3 regions of the Kitasatospora sp. NPDC059812 genome follow, and region 1 is predicted to be linked to each of the others. Evidence: riboswitches for the same ligand, from Rfam matches in the RefSeq annotation. Region 1 holds a riboswitch; each other region holds the start of a gene.
What was found. A riboswitch is a leader RNA that binds a small molecule or an ion and turns the genes downstream of it on or off. The one in region 1 is predicted to bind thiamine pyrophosphate.
Positions count from the first base shown of each region.

Region 2: linked by a shared signal. The riboswitch ahead of thiO (glycine oxidase ThiO) and the one ahead of ACFV6D_RS10095 (purine-cytosine permease family protein) in region 1 are both predicted to bind thiamine pyrophosphate.
Region 3: linked by a shared signal. The riboswitch ahead of thiC (phosphomethylpyrimidine synthase ThiC) and the one ahead of ACFV6D_RS10095 (purine-cytosine permease family protein) in region 1 are both predicted to bind thiamine pyrophosphate.

Region 1 covers NZ_JBHWIO010000013.1:134,940-138,835, reverse strand. Annotated here, with positions in the region: partial or broken gene ACFV6D_RS10100 (hypothetical protein) at 1-681, opposite strand, end outside; TPP riboswitch at 997-1,144, shown strand; gene ACFV6D_RS10095 (purine-cytosine permease family protein) at 1,137-2,603, shown strand; gene ACFV6D_RS10090 (glycerophosphodiester phosphodiesterase family protein) at 2,683-3,507, shown strand; gene ACFV6D_RS10085 (ATP-binding protein) at 3,684-3,896, shown strand, end outside.
Region 2 covers NZ_JBHWIO010000001.1:100,093-103,988, forward strand. Annotated here, with positions in the region: gene ACFV6D_RS00450 (thiazole synthase) at 1-577, opposite strand, end outside; gene thiS (sulfur carrier protein ThiS) at 579-848, opposite strand; gene thiO (glycine oxidase ThiO) at 845-2,020, opposite strand; TPP riboswitch at 2,024-2,136, opposite strand; gene ACFV6D_RS00465 (NAD(P)/FAD-dependent oxidoreductase) at 2,221-3,429, shown strand; gene ACFV6D_RS00470 (Rv2175c family DNA-binding protein) at 3,472-3,837, shown strand; gene thiE (thiamine phosphate synthase) at 3,837-3,896, shown strand, end outside.
Region 3 covers NZ_JBHWIO010000033.1:13,326-17,129, forward strand. Annotated here, with positions in the region: gene ACFV6D_RS18475 (cupin domain-containing protein) at 1-223, shown strand, start outside; gene tenA (thiaminase II) at 304-972, shown strand; gene ACFV6D_RS18485 (DUF5326 family protein) at 1,189-1,389, shown strand; TPP riboswitch at 1,529-1,663, shown strand; gene thiC (phosphomethylpyrimidine synthase ThiC) at 1,659-3,542, shown strand; gene ACFV6D_RS18495 (AbrB/MazE/SpoVT family DNA-binding domain-containing protein) at 3,701-3,804, shown strand, end outside.

The DNA of each region.
Region 1 (3,896 bases):
CGCGCGGGCCGGGTGCCGCGGGGGCCCGGCGGCGCCCCGCGGGCCCCGCCCCCCGCCGCCGGCGCGGGGGGGGGCCCCCCCCCCGCCGGGGGGCGGGCCGGCGCCGAACGGGTGGTGGCCGGGCGCGGGGTGCGCGGCGGGCGCGCCGGGGGCGGCCGGGGTGCCGTACGGGTCGTGCGGGCCGGCGGCGGGGACGCCGTGGGCCGGGGTGGCGTACGGGTTGGCACCCGGCGGCAGGGCCGGGCTCTCGGCGACGGGTGCGACAGGTGCGACGGGTGCCGCCGGCGCGGCCGGGACCGGCGGGGCGGGCGGCAGGACCGGCGGCGGCGCGTCGATGTAGCCGGTGGCGGCGTCGACCGGGGCGGCCGGCGCGTCGGCGACCGGCGCGGCCGGGGCCTGCGGGGCCGTCTCCGGCGCGGGGACCTTGGTGAAGGCCACGGTGGGCTGGTACCCGCCCTCGGCCGGAACACCATCGGTCGGCGCGCCTTCGGTCGGCGCGGCCTCAGCCGGTGCGGCCTCGGCGGCCGGCGCGGCCGCGGGCTCGGGGACCCGGCCGAAGGCCAGTGTCGGCTGGTGCCCGCCCGAGGCGTGGCCGTCGGAAGCGGGAACAGCCGCCGCCTGGCCGCCCGAGGGCTGCTCCCCCTGCGGCCCGGTGGGCCCAACCTCGCGCTCGGTGCTCACGAACGACCTCCATAGCTGACAGAACCAAGGACCATAGTTTTTCGTACTGCCGATTCGATTGCCGTAAGGACCCCTCTGAATAACTCATAAGAATCCTTAGCCGCCGCCGACAGCCGGGCCGCCGACCAGGCTGTCCTGCGCCGACGACCGAGCCGGCGACCGAGCCGACGAGCAACTCGACGGCCGAACCGACGACCGAACCGGCGACCAGGCCGACGACCGGAGGCTCCCCCACCTCCGCCGGACGTCCCGCGATGCGGGCCGCACACCCCGTGGCCTTGGCGTTCACCCCCGGGCCGGTTAGCCTGTCGCTCACAACTGACACGCGGGAGCTTGGACCGACCAGGCTGAGAGTGCGCTGGTCGACCGTACGCCACGGGATCGTGGGCGGACCGTCGAGGGGGCGCAGACCGCCGGAACCTGTCCGGGTAATGCCGGCGTAGGGAGTATCGGCCATGTCGCCTGCTTCGCCATCCTCTTCTTCGGGCGCGCCCGCGTCCAAGGGTTTCCCCGAACCGTCCCCGACCGCTCACGACGGTGACAGCGATGACAGCGGTCGCACGGGCCCCACCGACACGGCGACCGCCCTCCTGGACCGCCCGGAGCGTGCCGAGGCACCGCTCGTACTGGACACCGAGCCGCCGCGCACGCTGCGCTTCCGGGACCACTTCGCGCTCTGGATGAACCTGGGCGTCAGCCTGATCGGCTTCTCCACCGCCGCGACCGTGCTCGGCGCCAAGGGCAGCGAGCTGTCGCTGGCCGCCGCGGTGACCGCGATCGTGGCCGGCACCGTGGTCGGCACCGCGATGCTCGGCGTGGCCGCGCTGATCGGGGCCCGTACCGGTGCGCCCGCGATGGCGAACCTGCGCGGGCTGTTCGGCACCCGGCTGTCGTACGTCCCGACGGTGCTGAACATCGTCCAGTGCGTCGGCTGGGGCGTGTTCGAGCTGCTGACGATCGCGGCGGGCGCGCAGACCGTCGCCCACACCGACGGCTACCGCTGGCTGTTCGTGCTCCTGGCGGGCGCGCTGACCACCGCGCTGACCATCTGGCCGCTGGGCTCGATCGCGGTGCTGCGCCGCTTCGTGGCCGGTGCGGTCGCCGTCGCGATGGTGTACTTCACCGTCCAGTTGGGCCGCCAGGGGGTGCCCGACCCGGGCGCCGGCAACTGGCACGGCTTCCTGGGCGCCACCGACGCGATGATCGCGGTGTCGATCTCCTTCGTCCCGTTGGCCGCCGACTACACCCGGCACTCGCGCACCGCGCGCTCGGCGTTCTGGGGCAGCTTCTCCGGCTACACGATCGCCCAGGTCTGGTGCTACGTGCTCGGCCTGATGGCCCTGCTGCAGTCCGACGGCGACCCGAACAGGATCTTCGACTCCTTCCTCGGCGTCTGGGCCGGCTGGCTGTTCCTGCTGGTGCTGGTGCTGCGCGAGACGGACCAGTCCTTCGCCAACGTGTACTCGACCGCGATGTCGGTGCAGAACCTGCTGCCGAAGGTGGACCGCCGGGTGCTGACCGGCGGGATCGGCCTGCTGATCACCGTGCTGGCGCTGCAGATCGACAAGTTCACCGACACCTACACCAACTTCCTGGGCCTGATCGGCTCGGTCTTCGTGCCGCTGCTGGCGGTGCTGGCGGTGGACTACTTCTTCGGCGCCGGCCGGTACGGCTGGAACCTCTCCGCCGACGCGCCCTCGCGCCGCCTGATGCTGCTGCCGTGGGTGCTGGGCTTCGCGGTCTACCAGTTCATCGCGCCGACCGCGGTGGCCGGCTGGTGGACGGACTTCTGGACCTCCGCCCAGGACGCCCTGCACTTCACCCCGCAGGAGTGGACGTCGGCCTCGCTGTTCGCCTTCCTGGTGCCGGCCCTGGTCACCTGGGCGCTCACCCCGCTGACCCGCAGGGCGGCGCGGAGCTGACCGACCGGCACCGAAGACGGCCCCGCGGATTGGGGCCGTCTTCGCCTGCGCGTCACTTCCGCCGCCTATCGTGGGGCCCGTGACCAGCACAGACCCGTCCTCGACGGCGGCGCGCACCACGCCGCCCGTCCAGGTGATCGCCCACCGCGGTTCCTCGCACGCCCTGCCCGAGCACACCCTGGCGGCGTACCGGCGCGCGCTCGACGAGGGCGCGGACGCGGTCGAGTGCGACGTCCGGCTGACCGCCGACGGCGAGCTGGTCTGCGTGCACGACCGCCGGATCGGCCGGGTCTCCAACGGCCAGGGCACCGTCTCGGCGATGACGCTGGCCGAGCTGGAGGCGTACGACTTCGGCGCCTGGAAGACCGGCCGCCCCAGCACCGACCCCGAGCTGCGCGGCGTGCTGCGGCTGGAGCGGCTGCTGGAGCTGGTGGTGGACTGCGGCCGCCCGGTGGACCTGGCGATCGAGACCAAGCACCCGGTGCGCTACCGCGGCCGGGTGGAGGCCGAGCTGCTGCGGACGCTCGAACGCTTCAAGATCGGCGCGAGCCGGGAGGGCGAGCGCCCCTCGGCCCGGATCATGAGCTTCTCCTCGGTGGGGCTGGACCGGGTGGCGGCCTCGGCGCCGGAGTACCGGCGGGTGTTCCTGTTCGAACGGACCCTGCCGCTGGTCGGCCGGCTGCGCCCGGGCTCCCCGCTGCCGGGCGGGGCGCGGATCGCCGGGCCGGGCATCGACCTGGTGCGGGCCCGCCCGCAGCTGGTGACGCGGCTGCGCGAGCTGGGGCACGAGGTGCACGTGTGGACCGTGGACGAACCGGCCGACGTGGAACTGTGCCTGGAGCTCGGGGTGTCCGCGATCATCACCAACCGGCCCGCCGAGGTCCTGGCGCAGCTCGGGCGGTGATCCGCCGTCGGGCGGCGGGCCGCCCGCAAATCCACCCGCAAAGCCCGGACACAACCTGATCGTTCTGGTCGGCAGTCAAACCTTCCGGGCCCGTTATTGCCGGAATTCATGCACCGGGGCGACGCAGGGTGAGCACGGAATGACCTCAGGTCCACCCTCGGTCGCAATCGCTTGAAATGTCCTCGCGGGATCGTCCGGCGGTCGTTTCCGACGCATTACCAAGGGGCATCTCTCCCTCGGCATACGCTGAAGGAGGTCCGGGGGTGGCGTTGATGGTGGCGCGTGAAGTGCCGACTTCATCGACCATGGCAGTGCCGCACGGCCCGGCGAGTGTCGGGGTCGCACGGCGCCGACTGCGTCGAGATCTCGGCGACCGGCAGATACCGGAG
Region 2 (3,896 bases), on a different contig from region 1:
CGTCCGAGGCGGTGCCGGCGCCCGCGTCCAGGATCACCGGGACGCCCGCGCCCTCCACGATCAGCTGGAAGTTGTGCGGGTTGCGGATGCCCAGGCCGGAGCCGATCGGCGAGCCCAGCGGCATGATCGCCGCGCAGCCGACGTCCTCCAGCTTGCGCGCCAGCACCGGGTCGTCGTTGGTGTACGGCAGCACCGTGAAGCCGTCGTCGACCAGGGTCTCGGCGGCGTCCAGCAGCTCGATCGGGTCCGGCAGGAGGGTCCGCTCGTCGGCGATCACCTCCAGCTTCACCCAGTCGGTGCCGAGCGCCTCGCGGGCCAGCCGGGCGGTCAGCACGGCCTCCCCGGCGGTGAAGCAGCCCGCCGTGTTGGGCAGTACCCGGATGCCGTTGCGGGTCAGCACGTCCAGGACGGAGCCCTGGGTGCCGGCGTCGACCCGGCGCATCGCCACGGTGGTCAGCTCGGTGCCGGAGGCCAGTAGCGCCCGTTCCAGGATCTCCAGGCTGGGTGCGCCGCCGGTGCCCATGATCAGCCGGGAGCCGAAGGACGCCCCGGCGATGGTCAGCAGGTCGTCGGCCATGTCAGCCTCCCTGGACGGCGGTGAGGATCTCGATCCGGTCGCCCGTCGACAGTTCCGGGGCCGGCCACGAACTGCGCGGCACCACGGCCTCGTTGAGGGCGGCGGCGACGCCGCTGTGGGCGGTGCTGAGGGTGGCCACGACCTCCGCGAGGGTGGTCGTGGTGGACACCCGGCGGGGCTCGCCGTTGACGGTCAGCGCGATCTCGGCCGGTGCGGTCCGGGCTGGGGTGGTCTGGGCCGGTGTGGTCTCGGGTGGTGCGATCTCGGTCATGCGGAGGCCTTCGTGGTGGAGCGGTCGGGGGAGAACCGGGTGGGTGTGAACGGCTGTGCGAGCTCGGGGAGTTCGCCGGTCGCCAGGTACTCGGCGAGCAGGTCGGCGGTCACCGGGGTGAGCAGCACGCCGTTGCGGTAGTGGCCGGTGGCGGCGACCAGCCCGGGCAGCGCGGTCGGGCCCAGCAGCGGGGCGTTGTCCGGCGAGCCGGGCCGCAGCCCGGCCGAGGTCTCCAGCAGCGGGAGTTCGGTGATGCCCGGCACCAACTCGTGGGCGTCGCGCAGCAGTTCGTACACCCCGCCGGCGGTGACGGTGGTGTCGTAGCCCTGCTCCTCGGTGGTCGCGCCGATCACCAGCTCGCCGTTCTCCCGGGGCACCAGGTACAGGTGCTGCCCGCGCACCACCGCGCGGACGTTGCGGGACAGGAACGGCCGGTACGCCTCGGGGATCCGCAGCCGCAGGATCTGCCCCTTCACCGGGCGGACGGCCGGCAGCACGCCCTCCGGCAGTCCGGGCAGCCGGTGGCTGTGCGGGCCGGCCGCGAGCACCACCTGGTCGGCCCTCGGGGTCTCGCCGGTGCCGAGCCGGGCGCCGACCGCGCGGCCGCCCTCGACCAGCAGCCCGACGGCCTCGGCACGGTGGACCACGACCCCGGCGAGCTCGCAGGCGGCCACCAGGGCGGTCAGCAGCCGGCGGGGATCCACCTGGTGGTCGTCCGCGACGTGCAGGCCGCCGCGTACGCCGGGGGCGAGCATCGGCTCCAGCCTGCGGGCCTCCCGGCCGGTCAGCCAGGACGAGTCCAGGCCGAGCCGCTGGTGGAAGGCGTGCAGCTCGCGCAGTTCCTCGCGGTCGTCGGAGTCCAGCGCGACGGCGATCGTGCCGCACCGGCGGTACCCGGTGTCCAGGCCGCCGCTCGCCTCGGTGAGCTCGGCGGCGAAGTCCCCGTACCGCTGGTTGGAGGCCATGCCGAGGCGCAGCAGCGGCTCCTCCCCGTACTGCAGCTCGGTGACCGGGGCGAGCATCCCGGCCGCGACCCCGGCCGCCCCGCCGCCGGGGGAGGGGTCGACCACGACGATGTTCCGCAACCCGCGCTGCGCGGCGCGCCAGGCGACGGCGAGGCCGATGATGCCCCCGCCGATCACCAGCACATCGGCGTGGGTTTCCTCGGGCAAGCGTGACAAGGCTGCTCTTCTCCCTTCGCCGGAATGACCCGGATCAGGTTCGGACGGTCGCGGGCCGTGCCAGCCCGCCTCTCAGCCCGGTACGCCGGGCTCCCGTGATGGTGCCCCCACCATAACGCCGGGGGCGGGCCCGGCCGAAGGCCCGTATGCGGGGTGGACGGGCCGGTGGCCCCGGCAGGGCGCTGAGTACAGTGACGGGCGTGGCAGAGCTGAACGCAACGGATCAGGTGGTTGTCGTCGGGGCCGGGCTGGCCGGGGCGCAGTGCGCCCTGAAGCTGCGGCAGGGCGGCTGGCGGGGGCGGATCACGCTGGTCGGGGAGGAGCCGCACGCGCCGTACGACCGGCCGCCGCTCTCCAAGGACGTGCTGCTCGGCAAGGCCGACGCCACCACCCTGGACATCGACTACCCGCACCTGGGCATCGAGCTGCTCACCGGCCGCCGCGCCACCGGCCTCACCCCCGGCGTGCTGCACACCGGCGCCGGCGACCTCCCGTACGACGCCCTGGTGATCGCCACCGGCGCCACCCCGCGCGCCCTGCCCGGCGCCGAGCGCGCGCACCTGCTGCACACCCTGGACGACGCGCTGGCGCTGCGCGCCCTGCTGCGGCCCGGCCTGCGGCTGGTGCTGGTCGGCGCGGGCTGGATCGGCGCCGAGGTGTCCACCGCCGCCCGAGCGGCCGGCTGCGAGGTGACGGTGGTCGAGGCGGGCCCGGCGCCCGTCCCCGGCGCGCTGCCGGCCGAGGTCGGTTCGGCGATGGCCGCCTGGTACGCCGAGGCCGGTGTCGACCTGCGCTGCGGGGTCGGCGTGGCCGCCGTCGAGGCGGGCGCGGTGCTGCTCGCGGACGGCTCGCACCTGCCCGCCGACGAGGTCGTGGTCGGCGTCGGCGCCCGGCCCGCGACGGGCTGGCTGGCCGGTTCCGGTGTCGAGCTGGACGGCACCGGCGCCGTCCTGGTGGACGGGCGGCTGCGCACCGGCCTGCCCGGCGTCTTCGCGGCCGGGGACTGCGTCAGCTACCCGTCCGCCCGCTCCGGCGCCCGGCTGGCCGTCCAGCACTGGGACCACGCGTTGCAGTCCGGCGAGGCCGCGGCGGCCGCCGTCCTCGGCGCGGACGCGCCGCCGTACGACCCGGTGCCGTACTTCTGGTCGGAGCAGTTCGGCCGGATGGTCCAGTACGCCGGGCGGCACGCCGAGGGCGACGAACTGCTGTGGCGGGGCGGCCCGCAGGACGCCTCCTGGACGGTGCTCTGGCTGCGCGACGGGGTGCCGAGCGCGCTGCTGGCCGTCGACCGGCCGCGCGATCTGACCCAGGGCCGCCGGCTGATCGAGCGCGGCACCGCGCTGGACCGGGCCCGCGCGGCGGACCCCTCGGTGCCGCTGAAGTCGGCGGTCGCGGGGTAGCGGCTGGTGCGCGGGGGGCTGTGGAGGTGGCAGTCTGGTGGCGTGAGTGAGATTGAAAGCAAGATTGAAGCCCTGGTTTCCGAGTGGATGTACCTGCCCGACATCTCGGAGCAGTGGGGGGTGCGCGTCACCGAGGTGCGCGACCTGGTCCGCACCGGCGGGCTGATCGCCGTCCGGCGGGGCCCCAACAAGTCGCTGCAGGTCCCTGCGGCGTTCATCGACGGCCAGGGGCTGGTCAAGCACCTGTCCGGCACCCTGACCGTGCTGCGCGACTGCGGTTACAACGACGTGGAGATCCTGGAGTGGCTCTTCACCGAGGACCCGTCGCTGCCCGGCAGCCCGATCCAGGCGCTGCAGGAGAACCGCGGCACCGAGGTCAAGCGGCGCGCCCAGGCGATGCTGATCTGATGGCGGCGGACACGCCGCGCCGGCGGCTGGCCGACGCCCGGCTGTACCTGTGCACCGAC
Region 3 (3,804 bases), on a different contig from region 1:
GCTCTACGCGCTCTCCCCCGGCGACACCGACCCGCAGACCGCGCACGACCAGGACGAGATCTACCAGGTGATCAGCGGCCGCGCCGAACTGACCGTCGGCGCCGAGACCGCCACGGTCGGGCGCGGCACCGTCGTCTACGTCCCGGCCGGCACCGAGCACCGCTTCCACCACGTCACCGAGGAGCTGCGGGTCCTGGTGGTGTTCTCCCCGCCCGAGGGCTGACCGTCTGCGGACCGATCGGGAACCGGCCGGGGACTGACCGTCCGCGGGCCGGCCGGGGCCGACCGTCTAGGGTCCTGGGCATGAGCAAGAGCCTGACGGAAGAACTCTGGGCGGCCATCGAGCCGGTGTACGCCGAGATCCTCGCCCACCCCTTCATCGGCGGCCTCACCGACGGCACCCTGCCGCGTGCGGCCTTCCGCCACTTCGTCGTCCAGGACTCGCACTACCTGCGCGACTACGCCCGCGCGCTCGCCGTCTGCGCCGCCAAGGCGCCCGGCGAGGAGGACGTGCGGGCCTTCGCCGACGACGCGGTCGGCGCGCTGGCCGCCGAACAGGGCATGCACGCCGAGTTCCTGACCGCCTTCGGCGGCAGCGCCGAGCAGGCCGCCGCCGAACCGGTGCTGCCCACCACCCGGGCCTACACCAGCTACCTGCTGGCCACCGTCTACGGCGGCTCCTTCGCCGAGGCCGTCGGCGCGGTGCTGCCCTGCTACTGGATCTACGCCCGGGTCGGCGAGGCGCTGCTCGCCCAGGGCTCCCCCGACCCGCTGTACGCCAAGTGGATCGCCACCTACGGCGACGAGGCGTTCCAGTCCGTCGTCCGCCGGGTGCTGGCGCTCACCGACCGTCTCGGCGAGGAGATCTCCCCGGCCGAACGGCGCCGGGTCGTCGAGCACTTCACGACCACCTCGCGCTACGAGTGGATGTTCTGGGACGCCGCCTGGCGCGGCGAGCGCTGGCCGGTCTGACCGCTGGTCGCAGGGGGTGCGGGGCCCTTTCCGGGGGTCGTCCCCGAGGCCCGTACCCGGGTCTCCCCTGGGCCCCGGGTCGGGGTGATCTAGGGGTTCTCTCCGGGCCATCGGGCCTCGTTCCGGCACTCGTGTCCCCGTACGATCGAAGTACCGAAAGCAAGCGGGATGCGGCACCGGACGGCAGCCGACCCCACGGGGAGAGAAGGAACGGTCATGGCTGAGCTCTGGAAGTCGCTGCCCTCCTGGGTGCGGAACATCGTCATCCCGGTGCTGGTCCTGGTGCTGCTCTGGAACATCGTGGGATTCGTCTTCGGTGTCGTCGGCGCCCTGCTGAGCATCATGATCAAGGTGCTGGTCGTCGCCGGTATCGCCGCCGCCGTGGTGGTCCTGGTGAAGAAGGCCGCCAAGGGCTGAGCAACCGTTCGAGGCCCGGCCCCCTGGACGGGGGGCCGGGCCTTCGGCGTTCCCGGCGCGGCGTCCGGCCGGCCGGAGGCGTGCTGGACCTGCGGCGATCGGCTCGCTACGGTGTTGGGCGTCATGTGCAGGCAACACCGCCTGCCGACGCGGGAGCTCGGAGCACCGGGCTGAGAGGGCGCTGACCGGAACGTCGACGGACGGACCGACGGCTGCGTCGACCGCAGGAACCTGACCGGGTAATGCCGGCGTAGGGAGTTTGAGGTCAGATGACCACGTTCGAAGCACAGCCGCAGCCTGCCCGCAACACCGGGAACAGCGGCACCGAGGCCGGCGGCAGCGAGGCCGGCGAGGCCGCCACCGCCACCGCCACCGCCACCGTCACCAGCGCCGGTACTGGCTACCCCACCCCGGCCTGGCGCAAGGCCTACCGCGAAGGGTCCCGGCCCGACCTGCGGGTCCCGTACCGCGAGGTGCAGCTCACCAACGGCAGGACCGTCCCGCTGTACGACACCTCCGGCCCGTACACCGACCAGGCCTACGAACCCGACGTGCGGCGCGGCCTGCCCGCCCTGCGCGACGCCTGGATCCGCCTGCGCGGCGACGTCGAGGAGTACGACGGCCGCGAGGCCCGCCCCGAGGACGACGGGATCAAGCACACCTCGCCGCGCGGCGGGAACCTGCGCAACCTGGACGCCGTCTTCCCGGGCCGCCCGCGCCGCCCCCTGCGCGGCCGCGGCGGTGCCGCCGTCACCCAACTCGCCTACGCCAAACGGGGCGTGGTCACCCCCGAGATGGAGTTCGTGGCGCTGCGCGAGGGCCTCGCCCCCGAGTACGTGCGGGCCGAGGTGGCCCGCGGCCGGGCCGTCATCCCGGTCAACGTGAACCACCCCGAGGTGGAGCCGGCGATCATCGGCACCAACTTCCTGGTGAAGATCAACGCCAACATCGGCAACTCCGCCGTCACCTCCTCGATCGAGGAGGAGGTGGAGAAGATGACCTGGGCCACCCGTTGGGGCGCCGACACCGTCATGGACCTCTCCACCGGCCGCAACATCCACACCACCCGCGAGTGGATCCTGCGCAACTCCCCCGTGCCGATCGGCACCGTGCCGCTCTACCAGGCCCTGGAGAAGGTCGACGGCAAGGCCGAGGACCTGAGCTGGGAGGTGTACCGGGACACCGTCATCGAGCAGTGCGAGCAGGGCGTCGACTACATGACCGTCCACGCCGGCGTCCTGCTCCGGTACGTCCCGCTGACCGCCCGCCGCAAGACCGGCATCGTCTCGCGCGGCGGCTCGATCATGGCCGCCTGGTGCCTGGCGCACCACCAGGAGAACTTCCTCTACAGCAACTTCGAGGAGCTCTGCGACATCCTCGCGCGCTACGACGTCACCTTCTCGCTCGGCGACGGCCTGCGCCCCGGTTCTATCGCGGACGCCAACGACGAGGCGCAGTTCGCCGAACTGCAGACCCTCGGCGAACTCGGCCGGATCGCCCGCGAGCGCGACGTCCAGGTGATGATCGAAGGCCCGGGCCACGTCCCGATGCACAAGATCAAGGAGAACATGGATCTCCAGAAGGAGATCTGCGACGAGGCGCCGTTCTACACCCTCGGCCCGCTCACCACCGACGTCGCCCCCGGCTACGACCACATCACCTCGGGCATCGGCGCCGCGATGATCGCCTGGTGGGGCACCGCGATGCTCTGCTACGTCACGCCCAAGGAGCACCTGGGCCTGCCCAACCGCGACGACGTCAAGACCGGCGTGATCACCTACAAGATCGCCGCCCACGCCGCCGACCTCGCCAAGGGCCACCCCGGCGCCCAGGACTGGGACGACGCCCTCTCCGACGCCCGCTTCGAGTTCCGCTGGGAGGACCAGTTCAACCTGGCCCTCGACCCGGAGACCGCCCGCGCCTTCCACGACGAGACCCTCCCCGCCGAACCCGCCAAGACGGCCCACTTCTGCTCCATGTGCGGCCCGAAGTTCTGCTCGATGAAGATCAGTCAGAAGATCCGCGCCGAGCACGGTGACGGTTCCAGCGCCGTGGAGACCGAGTTCGACGCCGAGGCCCTGGCGGGCATGGCGGAGAAGTCCGCCGAGTTCGCCGCCCAGGGCAACCGGGTCTACCTCCCCCTCGCCGACTGACGTCGTTCTGTCGAAGCGCTGCTCCGGGTGTCTCGCTGTTCCTGTGGCAGCGCTTCGGCATGCCTGGGCCACGGGGCTGCACGCGGGCCACCGGGGGAGTCGGTCGCCGAGCTAGTATTACGTGGTAGTGGTAATACGTGCTACTTCGGAGGTGGGAGATGCGGCTCAACAGCAAGGGGCAGGTCACGATCCCCGCGGATCTTCGCGAGAAGTGCGGCCTGCGTCCCGGAGACGAGGTGGACGTCATCGAGGAGGACGGCGT